Regions from separate parts of the Cupriavidus sp. CP313 genome, predicted to be linked through region 1. Evidence: riboswitches for the same ligand, from Rfam matches in the RefSeq annotation. Region 1 holds a riboswitch; the other holds the start of a gene.

What was found. A riboswitch is a leader RNA that binds a small molecule or an ion and turns the genes downstream of it on or off. The one in region 1 is predicted to bind glycine.
Region 2: another riboswitch for glycine. It lies ahead of ACW4E8_RS10630 (D-amino acid dehydrogenase); the one in region 1 lies ahead of gcvT (glycine cleavage system aminomethyltransferase GcvT).

Annotation. Positions count from the first base shown of each region.
Region 1 covers NZ_JBSVZB010000019.1:95,640-110,819, reverse strand. The annotation lists gene gcvP (aminomethyl-transferring glycine dehydrogenase) at 1-1,338, opposite strand, end outside; gene gcvH (glycine cleavage system protein GcvH) at 1,456-1,836, opposite strand; gene gcvT (glycine cleavage system aminomethyltransferase GcvT) at 1,927-3,054, opposite strand; glycine riboswitch at 3,153-3,278, opposite strand; glycine riboswitch at 3,300-3,387, opposite strand; gene ACW4E8_RS24360 (glycine zipper 2TM domain-containing protein) at 3,465-3,692, opposite strand; gene ACW4E8_RS24355 (UvrD-helicase domain-containing protein) at 3,975-6,071, shown strand; gene ACW4E8_RS24350 (hypothetical protein) at 6,296-6,790, opposite strand; gene ACW4E8_RS24345 (response regulator) at 7,076-7,813, shown strand; gene ACW4E8_RS24340 (sensor histidine kinase) at 7,810-8,937, shown strand; gene ACW4E8_RS24335 (ABC transporter substrate-binding protein) at 8,923-10,065, opposite strand; gene hemN (oxygen-independent coproporphyrinogen III oxidase) at 10,267-11,751, shown strand; gene ACW4E8_RS24325 (c-type cytochrome) at 11,825-12,718, opposite strand; tRNA gene ACW4E8_RS24320 (tRNA-Arg) at 13,179-13,254, shown strand; gene ACW4E8_RS24315 (MipA/OmpV family protein) at 13,491-14,318, shown strand; gene arfB (alternative ribosome rescue aminoacyl-tRNA hydrolase ArfB) at 14,354-14,758, shown strand; gene ACW4E8_RS24305 (GNAT family N-acetyltransferase) at 14,777-15,180, opposite strand, start outside.
Region 2 covers NZ_JBSVZB010000006.1:40,665-55,844, forward strand. The annotation lists gene ACW4E8_RS10585 (4-hydroxyphenylacetate 3-hydroxylase family protein) at 1-41, shown strand, start outside; gene ACW4E8_RS10590 (cupin domain-containing protein) at 87-467, shown strand; gene ACW4E8_RS10595 (amidase) at 470-1,813, shown strand; gene ACW4E8_RS10600 (ABC transporter substrate-binding protein) at 1,861-3,087, shown strand; gene ACW4E8_RS10605 (DUF2848 domain-containing protein) at 3,155-3,844, shown strand; gene ACW4E8_RS10610 (ABC transporter ATP-binding protein) at 3,894-4,667, shown strand; gene ACW4E8_RS10615 (ABC transporter ATP-binding protein) at 4,689-5,414, shown strand; gene ACW4E8_RS10620 (branched-chain amino acid ABC transporter permease) at 5,425-6,309, shown strand; gene ACW4E8_RS10625 (branched-chain amino acid ABC transporter permease) at 6,381-7,325, shown strand; gene ACW4E8_RS10630 (D-amino acid dehydrogenase) at 8,092-9,405, opposite strand; glycine riboswitch at 9,417-9,535, opposite strand; glycine riboswitch at 9,536-9,634, opposite strand; gene ACW4E8_RS10635 (TonB-dependent receptor) at 9,791-12,118, shown strand; gene ACW4E8_RS10640 (sialidase family protein) at 12,144-13,367, shown strand; gene ACW4E8_RS10645 (TlpA family protein disulfide reductase) at 13,364-13,867, shown strand; gene ACW4E8_RS10650 (Bug family tripartite tricarboxylate transporter substrate binding protein) at 13,905-14,894, opposite strand; gene ACW4E8_RS10655 (tripartite tricarboxylate transporter substrate binding protein) at 14,956-15,180, opposite strand, start outside.

The DNA.
Region 1 (15,180 bases):
GTCGGCGCGGGTGGCGGTCTCGTCCAGCGAGATGCCGACGCGCGTGGCGCTGATATGGCGCAGGTTGATGCCGCGCGCGGTGGCTGCGGCATGGATCGCATCGGTGTTGAAGCCGGTTTCCAGCGTCAGCGTGTCGAAGAAGCTGGCGTTGGTGCGCGCGAAGCCCAGTGCCTGCAGGCCGGCGGCCAGCGTCGCGGCCAGGCGGTGCACGCGCTGCGCGATGCGCTTCAGGCCCTGCGGGCCATGGTAGACGGCATACATCGAGGCCATCACGGCCAGCAGCACCTGCGCGGTACAGATGTTCGAGGTGGCCTTCTCGCGGCGGATATGCTGCTCACGCGTCTGCAGGGCCAGGCGATAGGCCTTGTTGCCCTGCGCATCGATGGTCACGCCGACCAGGCGGCCCGGCATCGAGCGCTTGAATGCGTCCTTCACCGCCATATAGCCGGCGTGCGGGCCGCCGAAGCCCAGCGGCACGCCGAAGCGCTGCGAGTTGCCCACGGCCACGTCGGCACCCCATTCGCCGGGTGCGGCAATCAGGGTCAGCGCCAGCAGGTCGGCGGCAGCCACCACCAGGCCGCCGGCGGCGTGCACGGCATCGGCGATGGCGCGGTAGTCGTTGACGTCGCCATTCACGCCCGGGTACTGCAGCAGCACGCCGAAGGCGTTGGCCGCGGCGGCATCGGCGGCGGGGCCGACCTTGACTTCGATGCCCATCGGCAGCGCGCGCGTGCGTACCACTTCCAGCGTCTGCGGCAGCACGTCGTCGGCCACATAGAAGGTGTTCGAATCGTGCTTGTTCACGCGCTGCAGCAGCGTCATGGCTTCGGCTGCAGCAGTGCCTTCATCCAGCATCGACGCATTGGCGATATCCAGCCCGGTCAGGTCGGTGACCATCTGCTGGAAGTTCAGCATCGCTTCCAGGCGGCCCTGCGAGATTTCCGGCTGGTAAGGCGTGTAGGCGGTGTACCAGGCCGGGTTCTCGAAGATATTGCGCAGGATGACGCCGGGCGTGACGGTGTTGTAGTAGCCCTGGCCGATAAAGCTCTTCAGCACCTTGTTCCTGCCTGCCAGGCCGCGCAGCCTTGCCAGCGCGGCTTCCTCGCTGAGCGGCTCGGTGAACTCGCCCATCGGCATGCCGTCGCGGCGGCGGATGGCGTCGGGGATGACGGCGTCGATCAGCGCGGCGCGGCTGTCATAGCCAAGCACCTTCAGCATGTGCTGCTGCTCGGGGGTATCGGGGCCGATATGGCGGGCGGCGAAGGCGTCGCGCGCCTCCAGTTCGGCCAGCGTGGGCCGGTTCACTTGGGCGGCGTTCATGGGAAGCGGGGCGTTCATTGGCAAGAACCTCGTGGGGTGCGCGCCGGCCGGTGGTCAGCCGGGACGGCGCGCGTCTGTCTGCAGGGGCCGGTCCGCCAGTCCGCCCGTAGGCGGCAGGGACCGGCGCCGCCGGCGTCAGGCGCCGACGCTGGCCTTGTAGGCGTCGGCCGACATCAGGCCGTTGACGTCGTCGCCGTTGGCCGGCTTGAGCTTGAACAGCCACGCGTCGAAGGCGTCGGCGTTGACGCTCTCCGGGGCGGCCGTGGCGGCCTCGTTGACGGCGATCACTTCGCCGGCCACCGGGGCGTAGATGTCGGAAGCGGCCTTCACCGATTCCACCACTGCCAGCGCGTCGCCGGCACCAACCGACTTGCCCACTTCGGGCAGTTCCAGGAAGACGATGTCGCCCAGCGCGTCCTGCGCGTGGTCGGTGATGCCGATGGTGAGCGTGCCGTCGGCTTCGACGCGTACCCACTCATGCGACTCGGTGTACTTGAGGTCAGCGGGGAAATTCATGGAGGTTCTCCGGATTCAGATCTGTTTCTTGTTGGGTGATGCCTGCCCGGCGAAGCTGCCGGCAGGCGAGGGCGACCGTTGGTATGAGCCTCAGCTCACGAGTGCCTTGCCATTACGCACAAACGGCAGTTTAACCACAGTCGCGTTGAGTTTGCGGTCGCGGATCTCCACCTGCACGGTATCGCCCACGGCGACATCCTTCGGCAGGCGGGCAAAGGCGATGGACTGAGACAGCGACGGGCTGAAGGTGCCGCTGGTGATTTCACCGTCACCGGCCGGGGTGATCACTTTCTGGTGGGCGCGCAGGACGCCGCCTTTGTCACGCAGGATCAGGCCGAGGAATTGCTGGCGCGAACCGGCCGCGGCCAGTGCCGCCTTGCCGGTGAAGTCGCGCTCGCTCTGCAGGTCCACCGTCCAGGCCAGGCCCGCATCCAGCGGCGAGGTGTTGATATCCATGTCCTGGCCATACAGGTTCATGCCGGCTTCCAGGCGCAGCGTGTCGCGCGCGCCCAGGCCCGCCGGGCGCACGCCGGCGGCGTTCAGCTTTTCCCAGACGGCGGCTACGTTTTCGGCCGGCACCACCAGTTCGAAGCCGTCTTCGCCGGTGTAGCCGGTGCGCGCCACCATGATCTCGCCGATGGCCGGGTCCTGGACCACGGCGGCGTTGAAGGGCTTGAGCGCGTCCGAAGGCTGGGTCGAGGGGAAGGTGCTCCACACCTTGGTACGGGCGTTGGGCCCCTGCACGGCGACGATCGCCAGAGGCTGCACGCCTGCAGGCGCAACATCCTCACGGCGCGGCGTGATGGTCACATCGCTGCCGGTAGCGGCATTGCGCGCGCGGATCCATTCGATGTCGCCCAGCGCGGTGCTGGCGTTGACGACCAGGCGGAAGCGGTCTTCGGCAAAGAAGTAGACGATCAGGTCGTCGATCACGCCGCCTTTCTCGTCCAGCATGCAGGAGTAGAGCGCCTTGCCCGGGGTCTGCAGCTTGTCGACATTGTTGGCCAGCAGGCCGCGCAGGAAGCTGCGGGTATTGGCGCCGGTGAGGTCGACCACGCACATGTGCGACACGTCGAACATGCCGGCGTCGGTGCGCACGGCATTGTGTTCTTCGATCTGGGAGCCGTAGTTGACCGGCATGTCCCAACCGCCGAAATCAACCATGCGGGCGCCGAGGGCGCGGTGGATGGCGTTGAGGGGCGTGGCCTGGAGCGTCATGGAATCCTCGGGGGCAATCTCGGTTGGCGAAAACAAAAAAGGGCCATCCGCCGCAACGCTCGCCGCGCCTGAATGTGGCGTAGCAATCCGCTGCGGCGGATGACCCCTCTGTCCTCGATACCTGAGAGATTACAAGGCGGATCCTGCCGGACCCCGTCCTCGTGCGCCCCTTCGGTGGGCACGCTCGCCACGAATGGCGGGTGCCGCTCTCCAGAGTGCGGCATGCATCGTGTGCATATTGCATGCCGATCCGATCGGTCCGTGGTGCCTGAGAGTTTTCGGGTGATACCCCTTCGGCGGCGCAGGCGATGCGCGCTCTCCCGGTCGGATGCGCGCAATGTACGGGAGGCCCCGGCCTTTGTCAAACCGGCCAGGGGAGCCTGCCGTACCTGTCGCTGCGGCGGTCCGGCTTACTTCTTCTTGTCGTCGGTGACAACGTTACCGATCACGCCGCCCACGGCCGCGCCACCCAGCGTACCCAGCGCACTGCCGTCGGTGAGGATGGCGCCGCCCACGGCGCCCGCGCCCGCGCCAATGGCGGTATTACGCTGCTTCGGGGTCATGTCCGCGCAACCGGCAAAGGCCGCAACGGTCGCGCCGATCAGGGTCACCTTGGTCAAAGTCTGCAGGGTTTTCATTATTGGCTCCGATGTGATGATTCAAGCATGTCACCCCCGCCGCGCAGGCCGGGGGACATACCAGTTAGAGCGTTGCGTTGCGCGATTGGCTCCGGCCTTTACGAAGTGTTACGCCGGTGACACAACCGGCCCTGTCAACGCGGTTTTCGCCGACTGACCTGCCGCGGCCAGCGTGTTAACATCGTCAGCTTTGCCGCCGTGCCCGTTTTTGGGGTGCTGGCGTGTCCCGCCTGGCCTTCCGCTGTTCCTGCTGATTTCCCTGCCTCCAACCGCATCCCACGCATGACCCATGGCCTGAACTCCGCCCAATCCGAAGCCGTCCGCTACCTGGACGGCCCTTGCCTGGTGCTGGCCGGGGCGGGCTCCGGCAAGACCCGGGTGATCACGCAGAAGATCGCGCATCTGATCGAGGACAAGGGTTTCGAGCCGCGCCATATCGCCGCCGTCACCTTTACCAACAAGGCCGCCAAGGAGATGCAGGAGCGCATCGGCAAGCTGATGGAGGGCAAGACCACGCGCGAGGGCAAGCGCATCCCGCTCAAGCAGCTGACGGTCTGTACCTTCCACTCGCTCGGGGTGCAGATCCTGCGCATGGAGGCCGAGCACGTGGGCCTGAAGCCGCAGTTCTCGATCATGGATTCGGACGACTGCTTCGGCCTGATCCAGGAGCAGCTGGGCACCACCGACAAGAAGCTGATCCGCGGCGTGCAGGGCACGATCTCGCTGTGGAAGAACGGCATGGTCGATCCGGAGGCAGCGATCGCGCAGGCCGCCAATGCCGACGAGCACCAGGCCGCGCTGGTCTACCGCAACTACGTGGCGACGCTGCACGCCTACCAGGCGGTGGATTTCGACGACCTGATCCGCCTGCCGGCCGAGCTGTTCGCGCGCAATGAAGCGGTGCAACTCAAGTGGCAGAACCGCCTGCGCTACTTCCTGGTCGACGAATACCAGGACACCAACGCCTGCCAGTACCAGCTGCTCAAGCTGCTGGCGGGCGGCTCGCACCTGCGTGCGCCGGCCTTTACCGCGGTGGGCGACGACGACCAGGCCATCTATGGCTGGCGCGGCGCCACGCTGGACAACCTGCGCGGGCTGCAGACCGATTTCCCGGACCTGAAGGTGATCAAGCTGGAGCAGAACTACCGCTCCACCGTGCGCATCCTGGAAGCGGCCAACGCGGTCATCGCCAACAATCCCAAGCTGTTCGACAAGAAGCTGTGGAGCGAGCACGGCATGGGTGACCCCATCGCCATCCACCCGATGAACGACGAGGAGCACGAGGCCGAGTCGGTGGTGTTCCGCCTGTCCGCGCACAAGTTCGAGCGCCGCGCGCAGTTTCGCGACTACGCCATCCTGTATCGCGGCAACCACCAGGCGCGGCTGTTTGAGCAGATCCTGCGGCGCGAACGGATTCCCTATGTGCTGTCGGGCGGCCAGAGCTTCTTCGACAAGGCCGAGATCAAGGACATCTGCGCCTACCTGCGCCTGATTGCCAACCCCGACGACGATCCCGCCTTTATCCGCGCCATCACCACGCCGCGCCGCGGTGTGGGCACTACCACGCTGGAAGTGCTGGGCACCTTCGCGGGACAGGCCAAGGTGTCGCTGTTCGAGGCCGCGATGATGGGCGGCATCGAAGGCAAGCTGCAGCCGCGCCAGCTGGAGCCGCTGCGCGTGTTCTGCGAATCGATGGTGCGGCTGGCCGACCGTGCGGCCAAGGATCCCGCCACCGTGGTGCTGGACGACCTGATGGAAGGCATCCACTACGAGGCCTACCTGTACGACGCCTTTGACGAACGGCAGGCGCAGTCGCGCTGGACCAATACGCTGGAATTTCTGGACTGGCTCAAGCGCAAGGGCACCAAGCCCGAAGGCGCGGAAGGCGAGGAAGCCACCGGTTTCGACAATGCCGACGGCTTCGGCAGCGAAGGCAAGAACCTGCTCGAACTGACCCAGACCGTGGCGCTGATGAGCATGCTGGAAGGCCGCGAGGAAGATCCCGACGCGGTGCGGCTGTCCACGCTGCATGCGTCCAAGGGGCTGGAGTATCCGCACGTGTTCCTGGTCGGCGTGGAAGAGGGCATCCTGCCGCACTGCCGCGAAGACGAGGACATGAGCGACGAGAAGATCGAGGAAGAGCGGCGGCTGATGTATGTCGGCATCACCCGCGCCCAGCGCAGCCTGCATGTCAGCTGGTGCAAGAAGCGCAAGCGCGCGCGCGAGACCTACTCGTGCCAGCCTTCGCGCTTTATCGGCGAGATGAAGCTGGAGGAAGCGCCTGCGCCGGTGGATGAAACCCCGGCGATGAGCCCCAAGGACCGGCTCGGCGCGCTCAAGGCGCTGCTGGGAACCGGCGGCAAGACGGCCCCGGGCTGAACGGGCGCTACAGTCCCGATACAAAGGCCTACCAGGCTGACAAGACGCCGGGTGCAGGCGTACCTAGTATGGCGGCTGTGCTGCTCGCGCCGTTTGCGCCGGTGGCGCCGCGGCAGGCCCGCCCGGTCTGCCTGCTGCGCCGGACTTCTCGTTCGGAACTTCCCTGTTATTCGGCCCCCGGCACGTGAAGCGTACGGGGGCGTTTTTTTGCGGCGGCTGCGAACCTACCGCTGCGGTCCGCCCGGCGGCGGCATCATCGCGCCCGCGGGCGGCAGGCCCAGCCAGCGCGCGGCTTCGGGCGCGGCGCGCAGGCGCCGGCGCTGGGCCGCGTCGAGGCTGTCGTCGAGCGCCAGCCAGCGTTCGCGCACCGCGCGGCGGTCCTGCTCCAGCGCATCGTGCAGTCGGTCCATGGCCTGCGCGCGCGGCCGCAGCGGCGCGTCGGGGGTTTCGTCGGCGGTCTCGCGCAGCAGGCGCGCGTGCAGTTCCAGTGCATGGGCCTCGGCTTCGCGCGTGGCGCTGCGTGCGGCCTGCCAGAGCCTGGCCTGCGCGGCACTGAGTCCCAGGGACTCAGCGAATGCCGGCGCGGCGGGCGGTGGCGGCATCGCCCCTGTCGGCGGCGGGCCGGATTGCAGCGCGCTGGCCGGCGTGGCCAGCAGGCACACGGTGCACAGCGCCAGCAGGGAAGCGGCGGTGCGCAGGCGGGAAAGGGGAAATGGCATGGCGTTCTCCTGTGATGGCGGACACCGTCGTGGCAACGTGCCGCACGATGCCCGCGGTTGGCTCGGGTCAATGCCGGTCCATGCTAGGGAAGGCTGCATGCCAATGCTTGAGCACTTGGTCAGGCCCGTATTGCAATCCCGTACAAAGGACGGCTGGCCGGCAAGACTGCGTATCAGGGCTGATACAAAGCCGGCACAGTGGGGGCATCGCGGGCTGGTAAAGTTGGGCACCGCATGCCCCCCGGCACCGGCCCCTGCTGCCGGCATATGCCGATCCCTTCGCTTATGGAATTCACCCCCACACTCCCGATCCGCCTGCTGATCGTCGACGACGATCCCCAGATCCGCGCCATGCTGGCCGACTACCTGTCCACCTTCGGCATGCAGGCCGATGGCGTCGAGGGCGGTGCCGAGATGCGGCAGGCGATGGCCGCCACGCGCTACGACCTGGTGATCCTTGACCTGTCGCTGCCCGGCGAAAACGGCCTGGCGCTGTGCCGCGAACTGCGCGCGCGCACCGAAGTCGCGGTCATCATGCTGACCGCGCGCGCTGAGTTGGCCGACCGCGTGGTCGGGCTGGAAGTTGGCGCCGACGACTACGTTACCAAGCCCTTCGAGATGCGCGAACTGGTGGCGCGCATCCACACCGTGCTGCGCCGTATCCGTGGCCACGGCGCCGACGCGCGCCAGGGCGCGGCGCCTTCCGGGCATGAGGTGCGCTTCGGCGACTGGCGCCTGAACACCACGCTGCGCCAGCTGGTCGACCGCGACGAGGTGGTGGTGCCGCTGTCCAATGCCGAATTCCGCCTGCTGCTGGCCTTTGTCGAACAGCCCAACCGCGTGCTCGACCGCGAACTGCTGATCAACCAGGCGCGCGGCCGCGGCCTCGATGTGTTCGACCGCAGCATCGACCTGCTGGTGTCGCGGCTGCGCCAGAAGCTGCGCGACGATCCGCGCGACCCCACGCTGATCCGCACCGTGCGCGGCGAGGGCTATGTCTTTACCGCCACGCAGCAAGGATGAACGCGATGGGCCGGCTGGCGCGCCATGATTCGATGTTCGTGCGGCTGTTCGTGGTGATGGCTGCGATCATGCTGGCCATGCACCTGCTTGGCATGACCGTGATCGAAAGCCTGTTCCCGCGGCCGGGCAGCGAGCACGTGCTGCGTGACCGCCCCGGCGGGCCGCCGCCTCCGCCCGAGGCGTGGCCGCCCGGGCCGCGGACGGAAGGCGCGCCCGCCGGGGTGCCCGCCGAACGCATGCCGCCCCGGCCGCCGCCGCGCTGGCCCTGGCCGCCGCACCTGGGCCTGCTGTTCCAGGTAGCGGCGATCGTGGCCGCTTCGTGGGCCGGCGCGCGCCTGCTGGCGCGCCCGGTGCAGGAGCTGGCCAGCGGTGCCGGCCGGCTGGCGCAGGACGTGCACGCCGCGCCGCTGGACGAGCGCGCCGGCCCGGCCGAAGCGCGTGCCGCGGCGCAGGCGCTGAACCATATGCAGCAGCGCATCCGCACGCAGCTGGCGCAGCAATCGCGTTTCCTGGCGGCGGTGTCGCACGACCTGCGCACGCCGCTCACGCGCATGAGCCTGCGCATCGAGCGCATGGACAGCGCGGATGTCCGTGACGTGCGCTACCGGCTGCGCCAGGACCTGGCCGAGATGAACGGCCTGATCGATGCCACGCTGTACTACCTGCGCGACCGCGACGAAGCCGGTGGCCCGCGCCAGCGTGTGGATGTGCTGGCGCTGCTGCAGGCGGTGGTCGACGATGCCGCCGAGACCGGCCACGAGGTCGCGCTCAGCGGCCAGGCGCAGCCGCTGCTGGCGTGCCCGTCCGAACTGCGGCGCGCGGTGGTGAACCTGGTGGAAAATGCGCGGCGCTACGCCGGCGCGGCCAGCATCGTGCTGACCGACAGCCCGCAGCGCGTGCTGATCGACATCTGCGACAACGGCCCCGGCATCCCGCCCGACGAGCTGCCGCGCGTGCTCGAGCCGTTCTACCGCGTCGAATCCTCGCGCAGCCGCGCCACCGGCGGGGTCGGCATGGGGTTGTCGATCGCGGCCGACATTGCCGCGCGCCATGGCGGCGAGCTGACCCTGAGCAACCGCCCCGAAGGCGGCGTGCGCGCGCGCCTGTCCTTACCGCGCGGCTGACACCGCCAGCGTGACGTACTGCGAGCCGCGCTGCCCGTGCGTGAAGTCGAGCGGGAAATCGCCCACGTCCACGCGCCCCTGCAGCGCCCGCCGCATTTCGGCCGCGCCGCTGCCGCGCAGGCCGGCCAGTGCGCGCGCCAGCCACGCCGCGCCGATATAGCCGGCTAGCGTGGCCGGCGACGGCGGCTCATCCAGGTATTGCTTCATGCGCGCCACGTGTTCCTTCACCACCCGCAGCGTGGCCTGCTGCGGCCCGGGCGCGATCTGGGTCAGCACCATGCCCCCGTTGTAGCCAGCGCCCAGGATCTCGCGCGCGGCGGTGGCGCTGACCGACGACAGCCCGACCAGGAAACCGTACCAGCCCTGCACCGCCAGCGCGCGGCCCAGCCCGGCGTAGGCAAGGGTATCGCCCGCCACGATCACCGCGCCCGGGCGGGTGGCGGCGATGCGCCGGGCGGCGGCGTCGGGATTGGCCTCGAGCGGCACCGCGCGCGTCCCGGTCTGCGCCTCCAGCCGGGCCAGTGACGGGGCAGCGAAGTCCGGCGCCAGGGCCAGCGCGATGCTGGTCAGGCCATAGCTGCGCAACTGGCGTACCGCCGCGTCCAGTTCGGCCTGGTAGTCGGCGCGGGTGAACCAGACATTGTCGGCCGCCAGCCCAAGGCCCGACAGCGGCGCCACGATCTGCACGCCGCGCCGGCCCAGCTCGGCCGATGCGGCCAGCGCCGGCAACAGCCGGTCGCCCGGGCCGAACAGCAGCTCGGCGCGGTCGGTATCGGCCAGCGACACCGCCTGCGCCAGCGCGCGGCGCGGGTCGGGATCGGCGTCGCGGACCACGTGCGCGATGCGCACCGGGCCGTTGCCGGCGTTGACGGCATCGAACATGACCTTGGCCCCGGCCAGGTAGTCGCGCGCAAGGTCGGCTTGCGCGCCGCCGCGGTCGAGCAGGTGGCCGACCACGACCGTGCGGCGCGCCTGCGCCTGGGCCTGCGACAGCGCTGGCCAGGCGGGCAGGGCCAGTGCCGCGCCGGCGGCGGCAAGCAGGCGGCGCCGTTGCCCGGCCGGTGCTGCCAGGTGGCTGCGCAGCGGTGGGTACGGCGGAAACATCGGAGTCTGGTCGGGAGTTGGCATTGCAGGGGCAGGGGCAGGTGACGCGCGGGCCGGCGGTGGCGCGCAGCGTATCCGCCACACATGACACCAATGTGACGGCCGCCGCCCCTCGGCGCCGCGCGTATCTGGCAGGTCCGATGCCCGCGCTTGACGGCGGTCAACGCGCCAGCGGCGGTGCAGTCCTACGATGGGCCGTCACACACCCATTCCCCCGCGCCCCCAATGACCCCGTCTGCCATGACTTCCCCTGCGCCCGACCGCCGCGCGCTGTCCGACTTCCGCGCGCTGGCCGGCCGCATCGACGGCAACGGCCCGCGCTATACCTCGTACCCGACGGCCGACCGCTTCCGCAACGGCCCCGACCTGTCGCTGTACCACGACGCACTGGCCGCCTGCCGGGCCGACGCGCCGGCGCCGCTGTCGCTGTACCTGCATATCCCGTTCTGCGAGAACATCTGCTACTACTGCGGCTGCAACAAGATCATCACGCGCGACCATGGCCGCAGCGCCCGCTACGTCAACTACCTGGGCCGCGAGATGGCGCTGGTGGCAGACCGGCTCGGGCCGCGCCGCCAGGTGCTGCAGTCGCACTGGGGCGGGGGCACGCCGACCTTCCTCGACCCCGACGAGATGCGCCGCGTGATGGCGCTGCTGCATGAGCATTTCGAGCTGGCGGCCGAGGGCGAGCATTCGATCGAGATCGATCCGCGCCGCGTCGACCACGCCCGCATGGCGCTGCTGGCCGAGCTGGGTTTCAACCGCGTCAGCCTGGGCGTGCAGGATTTCGATCCCGAGGTCCAGCAGGCCATCCATCGCATCCAGCCCTTCGAAGAGACCCGCACGGTGGTGGATGCCGCGCGCACGCTGGGTTTCCGCTCGGTCAGCCTGGACCTGATCTACGGCCTGCCGCACCAGACCGCGGCGCGCTTTGGCCGCACCATCGAGCAGGTGCTGGCGCTGCGTCCCGACCGGCTCTCGGTCTATAGCTACGCGCACCTGCCGCATGTGTTCAAGCCGCAACGCCGCATCGACGAAACCGCCTTGCCGCCCGCCGGCGAGAAGCTCGACATCCTGGTCTCCACCATCGAGCGGCTGACCGCCGAGGGCTACGTCTATATCGGCATGGACCATTTCGCGCTGCCCGACGACGACCTCGCCGTGGCCCAGCGCGAAGGGCGGCTGCAGCGCAACTTCCAGGGTTACTCCACGCACGCCGGCTACGACCAGGTCGGGCTCGGCATTTCCGCGATCGGCGCGATCGCGGGGCGCTACGTGCAGAACGCGCGCACGCTGGACGAGTACTACGGCGCGCTCGACCACGGCCGCCTGCCGCTGGCGCGCGGCGTGGCGATGAACGCCGACGACCACCTGCGGCGCGAGATCATCGGCGACCTGATGTGCAATGGGGTGCTCGATATCCCGGCGCTGGAAGCGCGTCACGGCATCCGCTTCAGCACGGCCTTTGCGCCGGAGCTGGCCGACCTCGCCGCACTGGGCGCGGACGGGCTGGTGCAATGCGCGCCGGAACGCATCACCGTGACGCCGCTGGGCCGGCTGCTGGTACGGCGCGTGGCGATGGTGTTCGACCGCTACCTGCGCGAGGATGCCGTGCGGACCGCGGACACTGGTGCCCAGGCCGCTGCCGCCAACGATGGCGCGCAACCGGTACGCTTTGTGCCGCGGGCGCGGTACTCGCGCGTGGTGTAGCGGCCGCGCAGGCGGTACGGACGAAAAAAAGCCCGCGCAATGTGCGCGGGCTTTTCGTTTGCAGCGGGCGGACTTACTTGGCGGCGTTGGCCATGTAGTCCGAGGCGGCGATCACGTCCGCGTCCGGGCCGGCGTAGCCACCCTTGGGCGGCATCACGCCCTTGCCCTTGAGCGCAAAGTTGTGGACCGCGCCCATGCCTTCCTTCAGGCGCGGTGCCCAGGCGGCCTTGTCGCCGAACTTGGGCGCGCCTGCCACGCCGGCGGCGTGGCAGGCGGCGCAGACCTGCTCGTAGACCTTCTTGCCCACGTCGGCCGAAGCGGCGGCCGGCGCAGCAGCGGGTGCGGCGGCAGCAGCTGCCAGGGCCGCAGCAGCGGGAGCTGCCGGTGCAGGCGCGGCAGCGGCGGCCGGTGCGGCGGCGTCAGGGGCCGCGGCGGTCGTCGGCGCGGCCGCCGCCGGGGCAGCCGGTTCCGGGAACTTGGCACCGCCGGCGTCGGCCATGTAGACCACGGCACGGGCCAGTTCGAAGTCGGCGTAGTCGTCCGGCGTGGTGCCGGCGCGCGCGGCCATCGCGCCCTTGCCGTTCATCACCGACTTCATCAGGCCGTCAAAGCCCTGGCCGATGCGCGCGGTCCAGTCGCCGGCGGTGCCGTACTTGGGTGCACCCGCTGCGCCGGTGGCGTGGCACGCGGCGCAGATTTCCTTGTAGACCTGCTCGCCCGTCTTGAAGACGCGAGGCGCGTTGGGATCCTTGATTTCGAGCGAGGCGACCGGCTTGATGCGGTCGTTGACGGCTTCCGCCGTGGTGACAGCTCCGGCACTTTCAGTCGAGCCGTGTCCGACAAAGTTGACCAGCAGAATGATCACGATGATCGGCACCAGGAAAGCCGCGACCACAACTGCGATCAGCTGCTTCGGGGTTTTGATGGGAGACTCGTGTTCGTCGTGTTCGTTGTGGACGTCGCTCATACAGAACTCTCAGTTTTGCAGGAAACCTTCTGGCCGCTTACGCTCGGCTTGCTTATTCTGGCCCGGTCTGGTCATTCGCTGACCGCTATCCGGCCCCATCCGGACCGCCCGTGCTGCCTGCGGCCCTTGCCTGACTTGGGTCTGTCGCTATTTGCGCGCTGCGGACTGTCTCCCGGACCGGGCCTGATTGTCGCCGACAACAAGCCGCGCGGCCTTGACCCCGGTCGACTCATTGCATCGGCGGTGTGGCAGGCACGATTTGACGCAAATAGCTGGCGATTATAGCGCCAAAGGCCCCCCGCCAGTGCCAAAAAGCGGCGGTTGCGAGACGTTCCCTGAAGCCCCTGGCGGGCCCGCATGGACGGCACGGGGCAAAAGCGGTATCCTATGCGACTTTCCTGCGGCGGCACTCGCCCGCCACAACCGCTGTACCCACAAACCGGTTGCAAAACCGTCCTGTGCGCCCGTAGCTCAATGGATAGAGTACTGCCCTCCGAAGGCAGGGGTTGCTGGTTCGATCCCAGCCGGGCGCGCCAATTTCCTTCCTGATCTGTGATGGCCGTGGCCATGCCTGTGGCAATGGCCGGGATGCTGCCGTTCGCGGCCTGAGTGCGCGCCGCCACGGCAAAGCCCGCTATGCCGGGGCAGCCCGGGCGGGGACTGGCACTTAATGCGCCCGCTGAAAACTTTCAGCACGGATGTAGTCGTGCTGCGCGCCTGTGCTGATAGATTCACCCGATCGCATCCAACCACCCGCCGTCGGGACGACGCCATGGCAACTCCGAAAATGCACCGGCGCAGCAGGCGCGCCGCGCTCGCAGGGCTGGCGCTGGCGGCCGCTGCTGCCACGGGTTATGCCGCGCCGCTGAACCTGCCCGGCTCGCTGCCCAATATGGCGGGGCTTGGGGTGGGCTCGACCACCGAATTCGCCGGCGGCAAGGACCGCATGATCGGGGTGGTGCCGGGCCTGCGCTATGTCACGCCGGGCGGCCGGCTGCTGGAATGGTACGGGCCGTACGCGCAGTTCAATTTCGGCGGGCTGACCGGCTTCCAGTGGGGGCCGGCGGTGGCGCTGCGGCTGGGGCGCAACAACGTGGACGATCCCGTGGTCGCGCAACTGCACGAGATCGACACCACGGTCGAGGCCGGCGGCTTTATCGGCTATGAATACCTGAACCAGGGGCGCATCCCGTGGCGGCTGCGTGGCGGCATCAACGTGATGACCAACGCCGGCATCGTTTACGGCGGCACGCATATCGTTGCCACGGGTTCGCTGTGGGTGCCGCTGCATCCGCGTGTCTATGCGGGCGTTGGCCTGGGCGCGACCTGGGTCAGCGGCAGCTTCAACCGCACCTACTTCGGCGTGACGGGGGCGGACGCCGCCGCCAGCGGCCTGCCCGCCTACAGCCCCGGCGGTGGGCTGGAGCAGCTCACCGGCTGGCTGGCGCTGATCTACCAGTTCAACAAGCACTGGTACGGCGGCGCGATGGTATATGCGCAGCGGCTGACCGGCGACGCCGCCGCCAGCCCCATCGTCACGCAGCGCGGCACGCGCAACCAGCTGACCTACGGCGTGGGCATTGCCTACGCCTGGCGTTAGTCCGGTCCTGCCGGGCCGCTTGCTATGATGCAGCCATGACCGACGACCTCGTCATTCCCCACCACGAATACCTGATCACGGCGATCCGCGCGCAGGGAGCGGGCGGCCAGAACATCAACAAGGTGTCCAATGCCGTGCACCTGCGCTACGACGTGCGGGCATCTTCATTGCTGCCCGACCACAAGGAGCGCCTGCTGGCGCTGCACGATCATCGCATCACGCGCGACGGCGTGGTGGTGATCAAGGCCCAGCAGTTCCGCAGCCTCGACCAGAACCGCGACGAGGCGGTGCGGCGGCTGCATGAACTGGTGCGCAGCGTGGCCACGCCGCCGCGCGTGCGCCGTGCCACGCGGCCCACGCTGGCATCGCGCCGGCGCCGGCTGGAGTCCAAGAGCCAGCGCAGCCAGGTCAAGGTGCTGCGGGGCCGGGTGGTCGACTAGCGCCGCAGCAGTCCGATTTCAGGTACCGGTCTTGAATACCGCGAGCGCCGGCGCGTTGTCGCCGGCATCCGCCTGCGGCGGCCCGAAGCGCGCGCCCGGGCGCCGGTAAGCCGGAAAGAAGCCACACAGGTCGTCCAGCGTGGCTTCGTCGCCGCCAGACAGCGCCACGTACCGGTCGGGGTCCACCACCAGGCGCTGGGTCCGGTACACGTGCGTATCGTGCGAAAAGCCGCGCTTGAACTCGTACAGCGAGTCTTTGGCCGATCCCAGCCCGCCGCCCAGGTGCAGGTAGTGCAGGCCGTTGGTGCGGCCCCATTCGCGCGCGGCATGGATCACGGTCTTGGTCGGCTGGCGGTGGCGGTACGCCCAGTCCCAGGCGGACAGGTGATATTGCATGATGCCCGCACCATGCGCCACGGTGA
Region 2 (15,180 bases), on a different contig from region 1:
CCCTTGAAAGCGAACTGGCCAAGCTGCCGCAGGCCGCCTGACTTCCCGCACCGTTCCCACTTCCTGCATCGACTACGGAGATCGACATGGCAATCACCAAACTTCACGACGAGTTCCACACCCTGGACCTGGAGTCCGGCTGGGAGGTCCCCCACGGCTATCCGTCGGGCATCCAGCAGAAGATCCTGTCCGGCTCGCTGGACGAGGGCGGCCGCAGCGGCAGCCGTACCCGCCTGCTGCGCTTCCAGCCCGGCGTGTTCACCACCTCGCCCTTCGTGCATGAGTACTGGGAAGAGGTCTATCTGCTCAGCGGCGACCTGACCGTCGGCAACGACGCCAATGGCAAGGGCGGCGAAGCCTTCGTCCCCAACACCTACGCCTGCCGCCCGCCCGGCGCCTTCCACGGCCCGTTCAAGTCCGACGGCGGCTGCATGCTGCTGGAGATCCACTACTACGACCCGGCCTGATCATGGAAGCGACCATCGCAACCGCACAGCGCCAGCTTGCCGCGGGCAGCGCCAACGCGCAGTCCTTGCTGGCGGCGTGCGTCGAACGTATCTGCAACCCCGGCGGCGAGGGCGCGCGCGCCTTTCCGCATGGCGTCAGCATGGCCGCGCGCAAGCAGGCCCAGGCGTGCGACATGCTGCGCGAGCAAGGCGTGGCCGGCCCGCTGGCGGGCGTGCCGGTGTCCGTGAAGGACCTGTTCGACGTGCAGGGCGACGTGACCCGCGCCGGCGCCCGCGTGCTGCCGGAGCGTGCCGCCAGCGCCGATGCACCGGCCATTGCGCGGCTGCGTGCGGCGGGGGCGGTGTTTGTCGGACGCACCAATATGACCGAGTTCGCCTACTCGGGCGTCGGCATCAATCCGCACTACGGCACGCCACGCAATCCCTACGACCGGCAAGCCGGCCGCATTCCGGGCGGCTCGTCGTCAGGCGCTGCGGTCTCGGTGACCGACGGCATGGCCCTGGCCGCGATCGGCTCGGACACCGGCGGTTCGTGCCGGATCCCGGCGGCGTTGTGCGGCATCGCTGGCTTCAAGCCCACCGCGCGCCGCGTGCCGCTGCAGGGCACGGTGCCGCTGTCGCCCAGCTATGACTCGGTGGGCTGCCTGGCCAACACCGTGGCGTGCTGCGCCGCCATTGATGCAGTGATGGCGGGCGAGGCGCCGCCCGCGGGGCCGGCGCCGCTGGCCGGGCTGCGCCTGGCGGTGCCCACCGGCCTGGTGCTGGAAGGCATGTCGGACGAGGTGGCCGAGGTCTTCAGCCGCACGCTGCGCCGGCTGTCGGCGGCGGGCGCGCTGCTGCAGGACGTGAGCTTCGACAGCTGGGACCAGCTGGCCGGCATCGGCGCGAACGGCGGCCTGGTCGCCGCGGAAGCCAGTGCCTGGCACGGCAGCCTGCTGGCTGAGCAGGCCGATCGCTATGACCCGCGCGTGCTGTCGCGCATCCGGCTGGCTGACGGGCAGCGTGCCGCCGACTACCTGCGCATGCTGCAGCGCCGGGGCGAGCTGTGCCGGCAGGCCGATGCCGAGCTGGCTGGCTTCGATGCCGTGGTCCTGCCCACCGTGCCGGTCGTGGCGCCGCGCATCGCGGACCTGGACGACGACGAAGCCTTCTTCAGCACCAACCGGCTGCTGCTGCGCAACCCGGCCATCGCCAACATGCTCGACCTGTGCGCGCTGTCGGTCCCGTGCCATCGCCTGGGCGACGCGCCGGTGGGCCTGATGCTGTTCGGGCGCCACCTGTCCGACCGCAGGCTGCTGGCCATCGGCATGGGCATCGAGGCGGCATTGCGGCACGAACGGGGCTGAGCCCCCGCAGCAGTACAGAAGTACCCATAACTACAGTGGAGACAACAATGCCTGATATCCGTACCGGCGCCGCCGTACTGGCCTGCGCCACCCTGTTCGCGGCGACTGCTTCCGCAGCCGACCCGGCCCCCATCAGCGACGGCGTGGTCAAGATCGGTGTGCTGACCGACATGTCGTCGATCTTCTCCGATATCGGCGGCAAGGGCTCGGTGGTTGCCGCGCAGATGGCCGTGGACGATTTCGGCGGCAAGGTGCTGGGCGCCCCCATCCAGGTGGTCAGCGCCGACCACCAGAACAAGACCGATGTCGCCGCCACGCTGGCGCGCGGCTGGTTTGACAACCAGAAGGTCGACGTGATCCAGGACGCCCTGCCGTCCTCGGTCGCGCTGGCGGTATCCAACCTGGGCAAGCTCAAGCACAAGATCGTCATCGCCAGCGGTGCCGGTACCACGCGCCTGAGCAATGAAGACTGCTCGCCCTACACCATCCAGTACTCGTACGACACCTACGCCTTTGCCGCCAACACGGTCAAGGCGCTGGCCCGGCGCGGCGACAACAGCTGGTACTTCCTGACGGTCGACTACGCCTTGGGCGCATCGCTGGAGAAGGACGGCACCGAGGCCCTGTCCAGTGTCGGCGGCACCCTGAAGGGCAAGGCCAGGCATCCGATCAACTCCGCCGACCTGTCGTCCTACCTGCTGCAGGGACAGTCCTCGGGCGCGAAGGTGATCGGCCTGGCCAACGCAGGCGCAGACACGGTCAATGCGATCAAGACCGCCGCGGACTTCGGCATCAACACCGCGGGCAAGCAGAAGCTGGCCGGGCTGCACATGTTTATCAGCGATATCCACAGCCTGGGGCTGCAAGCCGCGCAGGGCATGACGCTGACGACATCGTTCTACTGGGACCGCGACGACGCCACGCGCGCCTGGTCGCAACGCTTCTTCGACAAGACCGGGCGCATGCCGACCCTGGTGCATGCCGGTGTGTATTCGTCGACCACGCACTACCTGAAGGCGATCCAGGCCGCGCGCACCGACGACAGCGATGCCGTGCTGGCGCGCATGCGCGAGACCCCGGTCAATGACTTCTTCGCGAAGAACGGCACGATCCGCGCCGATGGCCTGATGGTGCACGACATGTACCTGGTCGAAGTGAAGCGCCCGCAGGAGTCCAAGCGTCCCTGGGACTACTACAAGATCAAGTCCGTGATCCCCGCGAGCGAGGCGTTCCGCCCGCTCAGCGCAAGCACTTGCCCCCTGGTCAGGAAGTAAGCCCATATCCCTCACCGAGGCCGGCATTCCAGCCGGCGCTCCACCCCATAGCAGAGAGCAAGCGATCATGAAGACCCTTACCTTTGAACTCGACACCCGCCAAGGCAAGTCGCAACGCACCGTCACCATCCACCAGCTCATCGTGGCGGGCTGGACCGGCCGCGACGTCGAAGCCATGGAAGCCCACATCCGGGAACTGGAAGAACTGGGCGTGAAGCGCCCGCCCTATACCCCGGTGTTCTACCGTGTGGCTGCGCAACGCCTGGGCCCGGCACCGGAGATCCAGGTCAGCGGCGAGGCCAGCAGCGGCGAAGCCGAGTTCCTGCTGGTCCGTGACGGCGATGACATCCTGGTGGGCATTGCCTCTGACCATACCGACCGCGAAGCCGAGACCTACGGCATCACCGTGTCCAAGCAGATGTGCGAGAAGCCCTGTGCGTCGGCCTTGTGGCGCCTTTCCGAGGTGGAAGGCCACTGGGACCAGCTGGTGCTGCGCTCCTACGCCACCATCGACGGCGAGCGTGTGCTGTACCAGGAAGGCCCGGTGACCGCCATGCGCTCCCCGGCGGACCTGCTGCAGCGCTTCAGCGGGCATGGCGGCGACTTTGGCGAAGGCTCGGCCATGCTGTGCGGAACGCTGCCCGCGATCGGCGGCATCCGCCCGGCCGATCGCTTCGAGATCGAGCTGGAAGACCCGGTGCTGGGGCGCACGCTGCGCCACGCGTACGCGGTCGCTGCGCTGCCCGTGGCGGGCTGAGCATGCCGCGCCATCCCAACCGACAAGGCAGCGCCACGGAGTCACGGCCATGCACCACGACCTGATACTAGAGACCCGCAACCTCGGCAAGGCCTTCCGCGGTTTTACCGCGGTGAGCGACGTCAACCTACAGGTGCGCCGCGGGTCGATCCATGCGTTGATCGGCCCTAACGGCGCCGGCAAGACGACTTGCTTCAACCTGCTCACCAAGTTCCTGGAGCCGACCACCGGCACCATCCTTTTCAACGGCATCGACATCACCCGTGAAAAGCCCGCGCAGATCGCGCGGCGCGGCGTGATCCGTTCGTTCCAGATCTCGGCGGTGTTCCCGCACCTGACGGTGATGGAAAACGTGCGCATCGGGCTGCAGCGGCAACTTGGCACGGCGTACCAGTTCTGGCGCAGCGAGCGCTCGCTGGACGTGCTCAATGACCGCGCCATGGAGCTGCTCGAACAGGTCGGCCTGACCGAGTTCGCGCAGACGCTGACGGTGAACCTGCCGTACGGCCGCAAGCGCGCGCTGGAGATTGCCACCACGCTGGCGATGGAGCCCGAGCTGATGCTACTCGATGAACCCACGCAGGGCATGGGCCATGAAGACGTGGACCGCGTCACGCAGCTGATCAGGAAGGTCTCGGCGGGCCGCACCATCCTGATGGTGGAGCACAACATGAGCGTGGTCTCGTCGATCGCCGACAAGATCACCGTGCTGCAGCGTGGCGCGATCCTGGCCGAAGGCCCGTATGCGGAAGTGTCCAAGGATCCGCGCGTGATGGAGGCCTACATGGGCACCGTCGACGCGGAACTGCAGGGCGCGCACTGAGACGGCCCGGGGGAACGACACATGACGACATCCAACACACCCGCGCTCGAGATCAAGGACCTGCACGCCTGGTACGGCGAATCGCACATCCTGCATGGCGTGGACCTGACCGTGAACCGCGGCGAAGTGGTCACGCTGCTGGGCCGCAACGGCGCTGGCCGCACCACCACGCTGCGCGCGATCATGGGACTGACCGGCGCGCGCAAGGGCTCGATCAAGGTCAATGGCCACGAGACCATCGGCCTGCCCACGCACAAGATCGCGCACTACGGCATTGGCTATTGCCCCGAGGAGCGGGCGATCTTCTCCAGCCTCTCATGCGAAGAAAACCTGATGCTGCCGCCGGTGCTGAAGGGCGCCGACACCAGCAAGGGCATGAGCGAGACCGAACTCTACGAGATGTTCCCGAACCTGAAGGAGCGCCGCCAGAGCCAGGGCACGCGTCTTTCCGGCGGCGAGCAGCAGATGCTGGCGGTCGGGCGCATCCTGCGCACCGGCGCGAACCTGCTGCTGCTCGATGAAATCTCGGAAGGGTTGGCACCGGTGATCGTGCAGGCGCTTGCGCGCATGATCCTGATGCTCAAGCAGAAGGGGTACACGGTGGTGATGGTGGAGCAGAACTTCCGCTTTGCCGCGCCGCTGGCGGACCGCTTCTACGTGATGGAGCACGGCAGCATCGTCGAGCGCTTCGCGGCCAGTGAGCTGCAGGCCAGGATGCCGGTGCTGCATGAACTGCTGGGCGTATAAGGAGCGACTCATGAATCTGTTTGAAATCCCGCTCCCGGCGCTGCTGTCGCAGTTGTTGCTCGGGCTCGTCAACGGCGCCTTCTACGCCATGCTGAGCCTGGGCCTGGCGGTGATCTTCGGGCTGCTGAACGTCATCAACTTCGCGCACGGTGCGCTCTTCATGCTGGGTGCGGTGCTGGCGTGCGCCGGCATGACCTATGCGGGGCTCAGCTACTGGGCGATGCTGCTGCTGTCGCCGCTGGTGGTGGCCGCGCTGGGCGTGGTGATCGAGAAGACCATGCTGCGCTGGATCTACAAGCTCGACCATATCTACGGCCTGCTGCTGACACTGGGCATCACGCTGGTGATCGAAGGCATCTTCCGCTCGGTCTATGGCGTGTCCGGGCTGCCCTATGCACCGCCCGAGGCGCTGCAGGGCGCCTCCGACCTCGGCTTCATGCGCTTGCCCAATTACCGCGTGTGGGTCGTGATGGCGTCGCTGACGGCGTGCTTTGCCACCTGGTACGTGATCGAGAAGACCAAGCTGGGCGCCTACCTGCGCGCCGGCACTGAGAACGCCAAGGTGGTCGAGGCGTTCGGCGTCAACGTGCCGCGGATGGTGACGCTGACCTACGGCTTCGGCGTGGCGCTGGCCGCGTTTGCCGGGGTGCTGGCGGCGCCGGTCATGCAGGTGTCGCCGCTGATGGGTCAGAACCTGATCATCGTCGTGTTCGCGGTGGTGGTGATCGGCGGCATGGGCTCGATCATGGGCGCGATCCTGACCGGGCTGGGGCTGGGCGTGATCGAAGGGCTGGCCAAGGTGTTGTATCCGGAAGCATCTTCCACCGTTGTCTTCGTCATCATGGTGGTGGTGCTGTTGTTGCGCCCGGCAGGGCTGTTCGGAAAGGAGAAGTGATGAGCGGACAATCTATCGCCGCAATCGGCATGCGGCAGCAGCAGGTGGCGGGGCGCCTGCCAAAGCAGGTGATGTACGGCGTGGTGCTGGTGTGCCTGCTGGCCGCGCCGCTGGCCGGTGCGTATCCGGTGTTCGTGCTCAAGGTGCTGTGCTTCGCGCTGTTCGCGTGCGCCTTCAACCTGCTGATCGGCTATACCGGGTTGCTGTCGTTCGGCCACGCGGCCTTCTTCGGCGGCGCTGGCTATGCCGCCGGCCATGCCATGAAGGTCTGGGGCGTGACCCCGGAAATCGGCCTGATCCTGGGTACCGCTGCGGGCGCGCTGATCGGCTATGTGGTGGGCTCGCTGGCCATCCGCCGGCAGGGCATCTACTTCTCGATGATCACGCTGGCGCTGGCGCAGATGCTGTTCTTTATCTGCCTGCAGGCGCCGTTCACCGGCGGCGAGGACGGCCTGCAGGGCATTCCGCGCGGCAAGCTGTTCGGGGTGCTGCCGCTGTCGGACGACCTGACGCTGTATTACGTGGCGCTGGCGATCATCGTCGCCGCCTTTGCGCTGATCGTGCGCACGGTGCATTCGCCGTTCGGCCAGATCCTGAAGGCGATCAAGGAGAACGAGCCGCGCGCGATCTCGCTGGGCTATGACGTCGACCGCGTCAAGCTGACCGCCTTCGTGCTGTCGGCGGCGCTGTCGGGGCTGGCCGGCTCGGTCAAGGCGCTGGTGCTGGGCTTCGAGACGCTGACTGACGTGCACTGGTCGATGTCCGGCATGGTGATCCTGATGACGCTGCTAGGGGGGCTCGGCACACTCACCGGCCCGATCGTCGGCGCGTTTGTTGTGATCGCGCTGGAGAACAAGCTGGGCGAACTGGGCAGCTACCTTGCGGCCGTGACGGGCATCGACTGGTTCAACGGGCTCGGTGAATCGGTGTCGATGGTGACGGGCATCATCTTCATCGTGTGTGTGCTGACCTTCCGCAAGGGGATCGTGGGCAGTCTGGGGCGACGCCCCGGGTGAGTCGAAAACCGTCCATGGGGTTTCTCCCCTCTCGCGCTTACGGGAGGGGCCGGGGGAGAGGGCATGTCTCACTCGACGCGGCCTACAGGATGGGGCTGGAAGCCCGCACGCCGCTCGCGCAGCCGGGCGCAGGCCGAGCGTGCGGCTGCCGCACCGAGCGCTCCACAACCAGGAGGCCGGTCGCGGTCGTCCCGTGAACAATAGGCTTCAGGCCGCCCGGCCGGCATGCAAATCTTTTTGAAGAATCATCCCAAAATTTAGGCCATGTCTGATTGATCCCCACCGCCGATTTCGGCTCAATGGCATTCGGAAAGCAAGCTATTTCCGACCGAGGATCAATGATGCAAGACACGAAAACCAAGAAGATTTTTCGCAACTCGAAGACAATTATTTTCTTCCCCGTAATATGAAGAAACTGAGAGCAGTCATCGGCGCTATTACGGGCGCTGTCCTGGCTACGCTTGCTGCTTGGGGCGGGTTATATCTCTTCGGCGTTGTAGTTTTGCGCGGGACAGGAAGTTTGTTCGACACGAATCAGCATGCAGCGAATCTGTTCTTTGTTGGCTGGTTCGTGTCTATGGTCGCAGCCTCATTAATTGGTGGATGGCTTGGATATTCATCCGGGCGAAGATAGGGCATCACATCCACTATTTTTCAAGCCTATACATGCGCCGCCCCATGCTTCCATCATGGCGCGGCGCTGTTCGAGCACGGTGGCCCCTATCCCACAAATGGGAGAGGGGAGAAGACACCCCCGCACCCAGGCTCAGGCCTTGGCCAATGCCAGCGACGCACGCGGCGCGACTGCCACCTTCGCGCCGAGATGCTGGTCAACGACCCCCGCCACCATATCCGCCGTCACCGCCGACAAAGTCCACCCCAGGTGCCCATGCCCAGTGTTGTAGAAGATGCATGCCGCCCTCCCGCGCCCCACGCGCGGCAGCATATCCGGCATCATCGGCCGCAGCCCGGCCCAAGGCACCACGCTGCGCGTGCTGACGCCGGGGAAGCACTGCTGCACCCATTCCACCAGCGGGCGGATGCGGTCGGCGCGGATATCGCGGTTGTAGCCGTTGAACTCGGCGGTGCCGGCCACGCGGAAGCGGTCGTCGCCCAGGCGGCTGGTGACCAGCTTGGTTTCGTCGTCGAGCAGGCTCACCACCGGTGCTGCGGCGCGGCTGGCTTCGTCGGTCAGGTTGACCGTGATCGAATAGCCCTTGACCGGATAGATGTTGACGCGGTCGCCCAGCCCCGCGGCCAGCGCGCGGCTGGCGGTGCCGGCGCAGATCACGGCGCCGTCGAAGGTGGAGCTGGCCGTGTCGGCGCCGTCCTGCACGGTCACGGTGGCGCGCCTGCCGTCGGTCTTCACCGCCCGCACGTCCTGGCCGTACAGGCAGCGCACGCCCAGCCGATCGATGGCCGCGGCCAGGCCGCTGGTGAACTTGTGGATGTCGCCGGTGGAATCGCTCTCGGTGAAGTAGCCGCCGTAGTACGACCCGGCCAGCGTCGGCTCGATCGCGCGCATCTCCTCGGGCGTCACGGCGCGCCGCTCCAGCCCGCCCTGCGCCAGCAGCGCCGAGACCCGGCCGGCCTGCTCGAAGCCGGCCTTGTCGCGGTAGATATGGAGGATGCCTTCCTTCTTCAGGTCGAAATCAATGCCTTCCTGCGCCGCCCAGGCGAACAGGTGCTCGCGCGCGGCGATGGCCAGGCGCGCGGTCTCGATGGTGTTGCGGCGGTAGTGGGGGATCGCGGCGATGAACTCGGCGAACCACGACAGCTTGTGCCAGCTCGGCCGGGGATTGACCAGCAGCGGGGCGTCGTTGCGCAGCATCCACTTCATGCCCTTGACGATGGTCGACCAGTGGGTCCAGACCTCGGCGTTGGAGGCCGATAGCTGTCCGCCATTGGCGAACGAGGTCTCCATGGCGGCATAGCGGTGCCGTTCGAACAGCGTGACGGAGAATCCGCGCCGGGCCAGCGCGTAGGCCGTGGTGACACCCGTGATGCCACCGCCGATGACAGCGATTGATTTCATGATCTGCAGGTTCCAGGAACGTCGATGGTGGGAGCCCGGACGCAATATGCGTGGCGGACGCCCCCTCTGTTCTGGACCTGAGAGATTCACGACACCCGGCCGCCAGGGCGGGGCGCGCTTGCTCCTTCGGTATGCCGGCGGACGATAGCGTCCGGCATTCTTCAGAGTGCACTGACTGGTGATGCCGGTCCTTTTGCCTGAGAGTTTCCGGGGCGGTTGCTCCTTCGGCGCTGTCCGCGGCGGGCGCCGCGACAGTCTCTCCCTGCATCACATTGGCTTGAGGCCAATCGGGGCAATGTAGTGACAAGGCTCGACGTTGGATATGCGGGTTAACGCTTAGGCGGCCTGCCGCCCGCGTCGCTATGTCGCATCGGCCTGCGTCCCTGTGCCCCATAAAATGTCAGCGCTCGCTCTCGGGGAGAAGCGCCGTATGCTGCGCTCAGGTGGGGTGAGCCAAAAAAGACGACAACAAGGTTTTCCAGTGAAGAAAAATCGCATTGCACTGGCCGTTTCGGCGGTACTGATGGGCCCCGCCGTCGCCGCCGCCCAGGTGGTGGACGCGCCCGAGCCGCTGCAGGAGGTGGTGGTCTCGGCCAAGTCGGAGCGCGGCGAGACGCCGGCCATAGCGCCCAACACGCCCTCGCCGGCCTACGGCATCAGCAGCCGCCGCATGGCCGACTTCAATGTGGTGAACACGGAAGACGCCCTCAAATACGCGCCCAACCTCGCCGTACGCAAGCGCTTCATCGGCGATATGAACTCGATCATCTCGGTGCGCAGCACCAGTTCGCGCCAGTCGGCGCGCGGGCTGGTCTATGCGGACGGCCTGCTGCTGTCCAACCTGCTGGGTTCGGACTTCAGCTTCCCGCCGCGCTGGTCGCTGGTCAACAGCGCCGAAATCGAGCGCATGGACGTGCTGTACGGCCCGTATTCGGCGCTGTATCCCGGCAACTCGCTGGGCGCGACGGTGCTGATCACCACGCGCACGCCGGAGAAGTTCGAGGGCGATGCCAGCGTGCAGCTGTTCACGCAGCGCTTCAGCCTGTATGGCACGCACGACAACTTCAACGGAGTCCACGCCAACGCCTATGTGGGCGACCGCGTCGGCCCGTTCTCGTGGCTGGTCAGCGTGGACCGGCAGGACAGCAAGAGCCAGCCGCTGAGCTTCTATACCGCGGCGCGCTCCACAGCCCGCGCCACTTCTGCCGACAAGCCGGTCACCGGCGCCTACTTCGACCAGGACCAGACCGGCCGCGACCGCGTGGTGATGGGCGTGAACAGCGAGGGCGTCACGCACACGGTGCAGGACCAGCTCAAGCTCAAGCTCGGCTACGACATCACCAATACCCTGCAGGCGCAGTTCACTGCCGCCTACTGGCAACAGGACCGCTCCAGCGCCACGGGCAGCTACCTGCGCGATGCCAATGGCAATGCGGTGTCGAGCGGTAATGTGAATATCGGCGGCTATCGCTATGTGATTCCCGCCAACGCCTTTGCCCCGAGCAACGGCGAGGACGCGCGCTGGCTCTATGGTCTGTCGCTGCGCACGCGCAACGAGACCGGCTGGAATTTCTCGGGCGTGGCGTCGCTGTTCGACGTCAGCAAGGACATCAGCCGCAGCGCCAACACCGTCGGCAGCGGGCCGGGCACGGTGACCTATGGTGACGGCACCGGCTGGCGCACGCTCGACCTGAAGGCCGACTACCGCCCGCAGCAGCTGCAGGGCGGGCACTGGGTCACGTTCGGCTATCACTACGACAACTACCGGCTGAGCAACACCACCTACAACACCTCGGACTGGCAGGCGGCCACCATCACCGCCTTCAACAACGCCTTTGCCGGCAAGACCGAGACCCAGGCGCTCTATGCGCAGGACGCCTGGTACTTCGCCGAGGACTGGAAGCTGATCCCCGGCGTGCGCTACGAACACTGGCGCGCCTATGACGGCAGCCGCAGCCAGCCCGGCGTGGATATCGGCTACCCGGTGCGCAGCGAATCCAACTGGTCGCCCAAGCTGGCGCTGGAGAAGGCCTTCGGGCAGGACTGGCTGGGCCGCTTGTCGCTGGGCCAGGCCTATCGCTACCCGACTGTCAGCGAGCTGTTCCAGGGCCGCATCACCGGGACCGCGCTGATCAACAACGATCCCAACCTGCGGCCCGAGCGATCGTTCTCGAAGGACCTGACCTTCGAGCGTACAGTGGATTCGTCGTACTTCCGGGTCTCGGTGTATGAGGACGATATCCGCGATGCCCTGGTCAGCCAGACCAACACCACGGTATTCCCGACCGTCACCAGTTTCCAGAACGTCGACCGCGTGCGCACCCGCGGCATCGAGCTGGCCTATGACGCGCGCGATGTCTTCGTCAGCGGCTTCGACCTGTCGGCCAGCGGGGCCTACAACCATTCGAAGACGCTTGAGAACGCCAACAACCCGGCCTCGGTGGGCAAGTATTTCTACCGCATCCCCAAGTGGCGCGCCAACCTGATGGGCACCTATCGCATCACGCCGGCCTGGGCCGGCACGCTGGCCATGACCTATTCGGGGCGGCAGTACAATACGCTCGACAATTCCGACGTCAATCCCGACACCTTCGGCGGCACCAGCAGCTTCCTGACCTTTGACGTCAAGGTGACGTACAGGCCCGCGAAGAACGTGCGCCTCGGGCTTGGCATCGACAACCTCACCGACCAGCGCTACTACGTCTACCACCCGTATCCGGGCCGGACGTTCTACGCCGAGGCGAAACTCTCCTTCTGAGCACGTGAACAGGCTGACCACAACCATGCAAGGCGTTCGCCCCGGTTTCCGCTTGATCGTTGCCGGGCTGATGATGGCCTGTGCCGCGCTGGCCGCGACCGCGCAAACGCACGGCGATCACAGCGGCCACGGCGGGCAGGCCAAGGCCGCAAAGATGAGCGAGCTGGGCACCGGCGCCGCCTTCGATCGGGACGGCAAACTGTGGATCGCCTACAAGGACGGCCCCTATGTTGCCGTGCGGGCGTCGAGCGATCATGGCCGCAGCTTCGGGCCGGCGCAGCATGTCAACAGCACGCCGGAAGCAGTCGCCGCCGATCATGAAAGCCGGCCCAAGGTCGCCACCGGGCGCGACGGCGAGATCTTCGTCACCTGGACCCAGCCGCTGCCCACGCCGTGGACCGGCTTTATCCGCTTTGCGCGTTCCACCGACGGCGGCAAATCCTTCGCCGAACCGCTGACGGTGCATGCCAACCGCGACCAGATCGCGCACCGCTTCGACGCCATCGCGGTGGACAACGCCGGGCGCGTCTTTGTCAGCTGGATCGACAAGCGCGACGTGGTTGCCGCCGAGGCGCGCAAGCAGCCGTATGCCGGCGCCGCGGTCTACTACGCGGTCTCGGCCGACCAGGGCAAGACCTTCCAGGGCGACTACAAGATCGCCGACCAGTCGTGCGAATGCTGCCGCATCGCGCTGTCGCCCACGCCCGACGGCAAGATGCTGGCGCTGTGGCGCCATGTGTTCCCGCCCAACGCGCGCGACCACGCGCTGGCGCTGCTGGGCACCAACGGCAAGGCCACGCCGATGCAGCGCGCCACCTTCGACGACTGGCGCATCGACGCCTGCCCGCACCACGGCCCCGGCGCTTCGGTGGCGCCCGATGGCACAGTGCATATGGTCTGGTTCAACGTGCGCGAAGGCAAGCCCACGGTCTCGGTGGGGCGCTGGAAGGACGGCAAGCTGCAGGCACAGCGCCCGCTGGATGACCCGCGCGCGCAGCATGCCGATATCGTCGCGCTGAACGACAACGAGATCGCGGTGGCCTGGAAATCGTTCGACGGCCAGCAGACACGCCTGTCAGCGATGTTGTCGCAAGACGGCGGCAAGACCTGGCAGACGCGCAAGCTGGCCGGCACAGAACGCGACTCGGACCAACCGCACCTGCTGCAGCATGCCGGCCGCGCCTACGTGCTGTGGCGTACCGAGGCCGAGGGCTTCCAGGTGTTCCCGCTGGGCAAGGAGGGCGCATGATGCTATCCCGCCGCAAGCTGCTCGCCGCTGCCGTGCTGACCCTGGCGATGACTGCCGCCAATGCCGGCAGTCAACCGGCCGACCGCGTCGCTGTGTTCGCATCGGCCAGCGCCACCCAGCTGGCAGCCAGCCAGCAGGGCAAGCCCTTTGTCCTGGTGGTGTGGTCGCTCGACTGCATCTATTGCAAGCGCAACTTCGACGCCATCGACAAGCTGCGTACGAAGCATCCGGACCTGCGCGTCGTCACGCTGGCGACGGACAACCCCGACGCGCTGCCACAGGTGCAGCAACTGCTCCAGCGCGTCAGGCTCACGCGCAACGCGTGGGTATTCGGGCACGAGCCGCAGGAGCGGCTGCGCTATGCGGTCGACCCGGACTGGATGGGCGAGATGCCGCGCACGTACTTCTATCGCGCCGATGGCCAGCGGCAGGGCGTGTCCGGCGTGATCAGCGACGCGGACTGGGGCAAGCACCTGCGCTGGGCTGGCATCGCCGGCTGAGGCTGGACCGGGGTGATCCGGCCCAGCGGCTGTCCGCTTAGTCGGGCTTGATGCCCGCGCGCGCAATGATCGGCTTCCAGCGCTGTTGCTCCTGCGCGATAAAACGCGCGAACTCCGCCGGCGTGTCGCCCACGACAATCGCCGCATCGGCGCTCAGGCGCTCGACCGACGACTTGCTCTTCACTGCTTTCACGGTGGCGTCCGCCAGCTTGTCGGCGGCCGCCTGGGGCAGAGATGCCGGCGCCAGCAGGCCATACCACTGCGTCATTTCGAAGCCGGGATAGCCTTGTTCGGCAACCGTTGGCACATCAGGCAGCTGGGGAATGCGCTGGGTCGTGCCGGTGGCGATGCAGCGCAACTTGCCGGCCTTGATGAACTGGATGATCGCGGGCGCGCCGACGGCGGCCGCGTCCAGCCGCCCCGACAGCAGGTCGGTGATCTGCGGGCCGCTGCCACGATACGGCACATGGGTGATGAAGGTGCCGGTCGCGGCCTTCAGGTATTCAAAGGCCAGGTGGCCGGCGCTGCCGTTGCCGGCCGAACCGTAGTTCAGCTTGCCTGGTTTGCTCTTGGCCAGCGCCACGAACTCCTTCAGGTTCTTCGCGGGCACGTCGGGGTGGACCACATACAGGCTCGGCACCTTCGACAGCAGCGAGATCGCGCGGAAGTCCTTGACGGGGTCGTAGGGCAGTTTCGGGAAGATAAAGGGATTGACCGCCAGCGTGCCGATATGGCCGAGGATCAGCGTGTGGTTGTCATCGGCGCGCGCGACTTCGCCCATCGCGATATTGCCGGCCGCGCCGGGCTTGTTCTCGACGAACACTGACACGCCGAGCAGCTTGGTCAGCTCCGCCGCGGTGGAGCGCGCCACGATCTCCGAGCTGCCGCCCGGTGCGAACGGCACCACCAGCCGGATCGGTTTGGCCGGCCAGGCCTGGGCACGCGCGAGCGTTGGCGCCAGCGCGCACGCGCCTAGCGCGGCGGTGGTCTTGAGCAGATGGCGTCGAAGGGGATTTATCGGGGTCATGCTTGTCTCCTGAAAGTTCTGTAGCTGGGCCGTGGTGGGGCAGGGGCGGTGCTGGTGGGTGCTATTCGGGCTTGATGTTGCCGTCCCGGATGACCTTGGCCCATAGCCGGGTCTGCCCGTCGATGAATTGCCGTGCCTGTGCGGGCGGCGCAGCCACGACCTCGCCGCCCAGCTCGGCCACGCGTTGCCGGATCTCGGGGCTGGTCATGACTTTCTGCAGGGCGTCAGCGAGCTTCGCTGCGATCGGGTCCGGCGTTGCGGCGGGCAGGAAGGCCGCATTCCATTC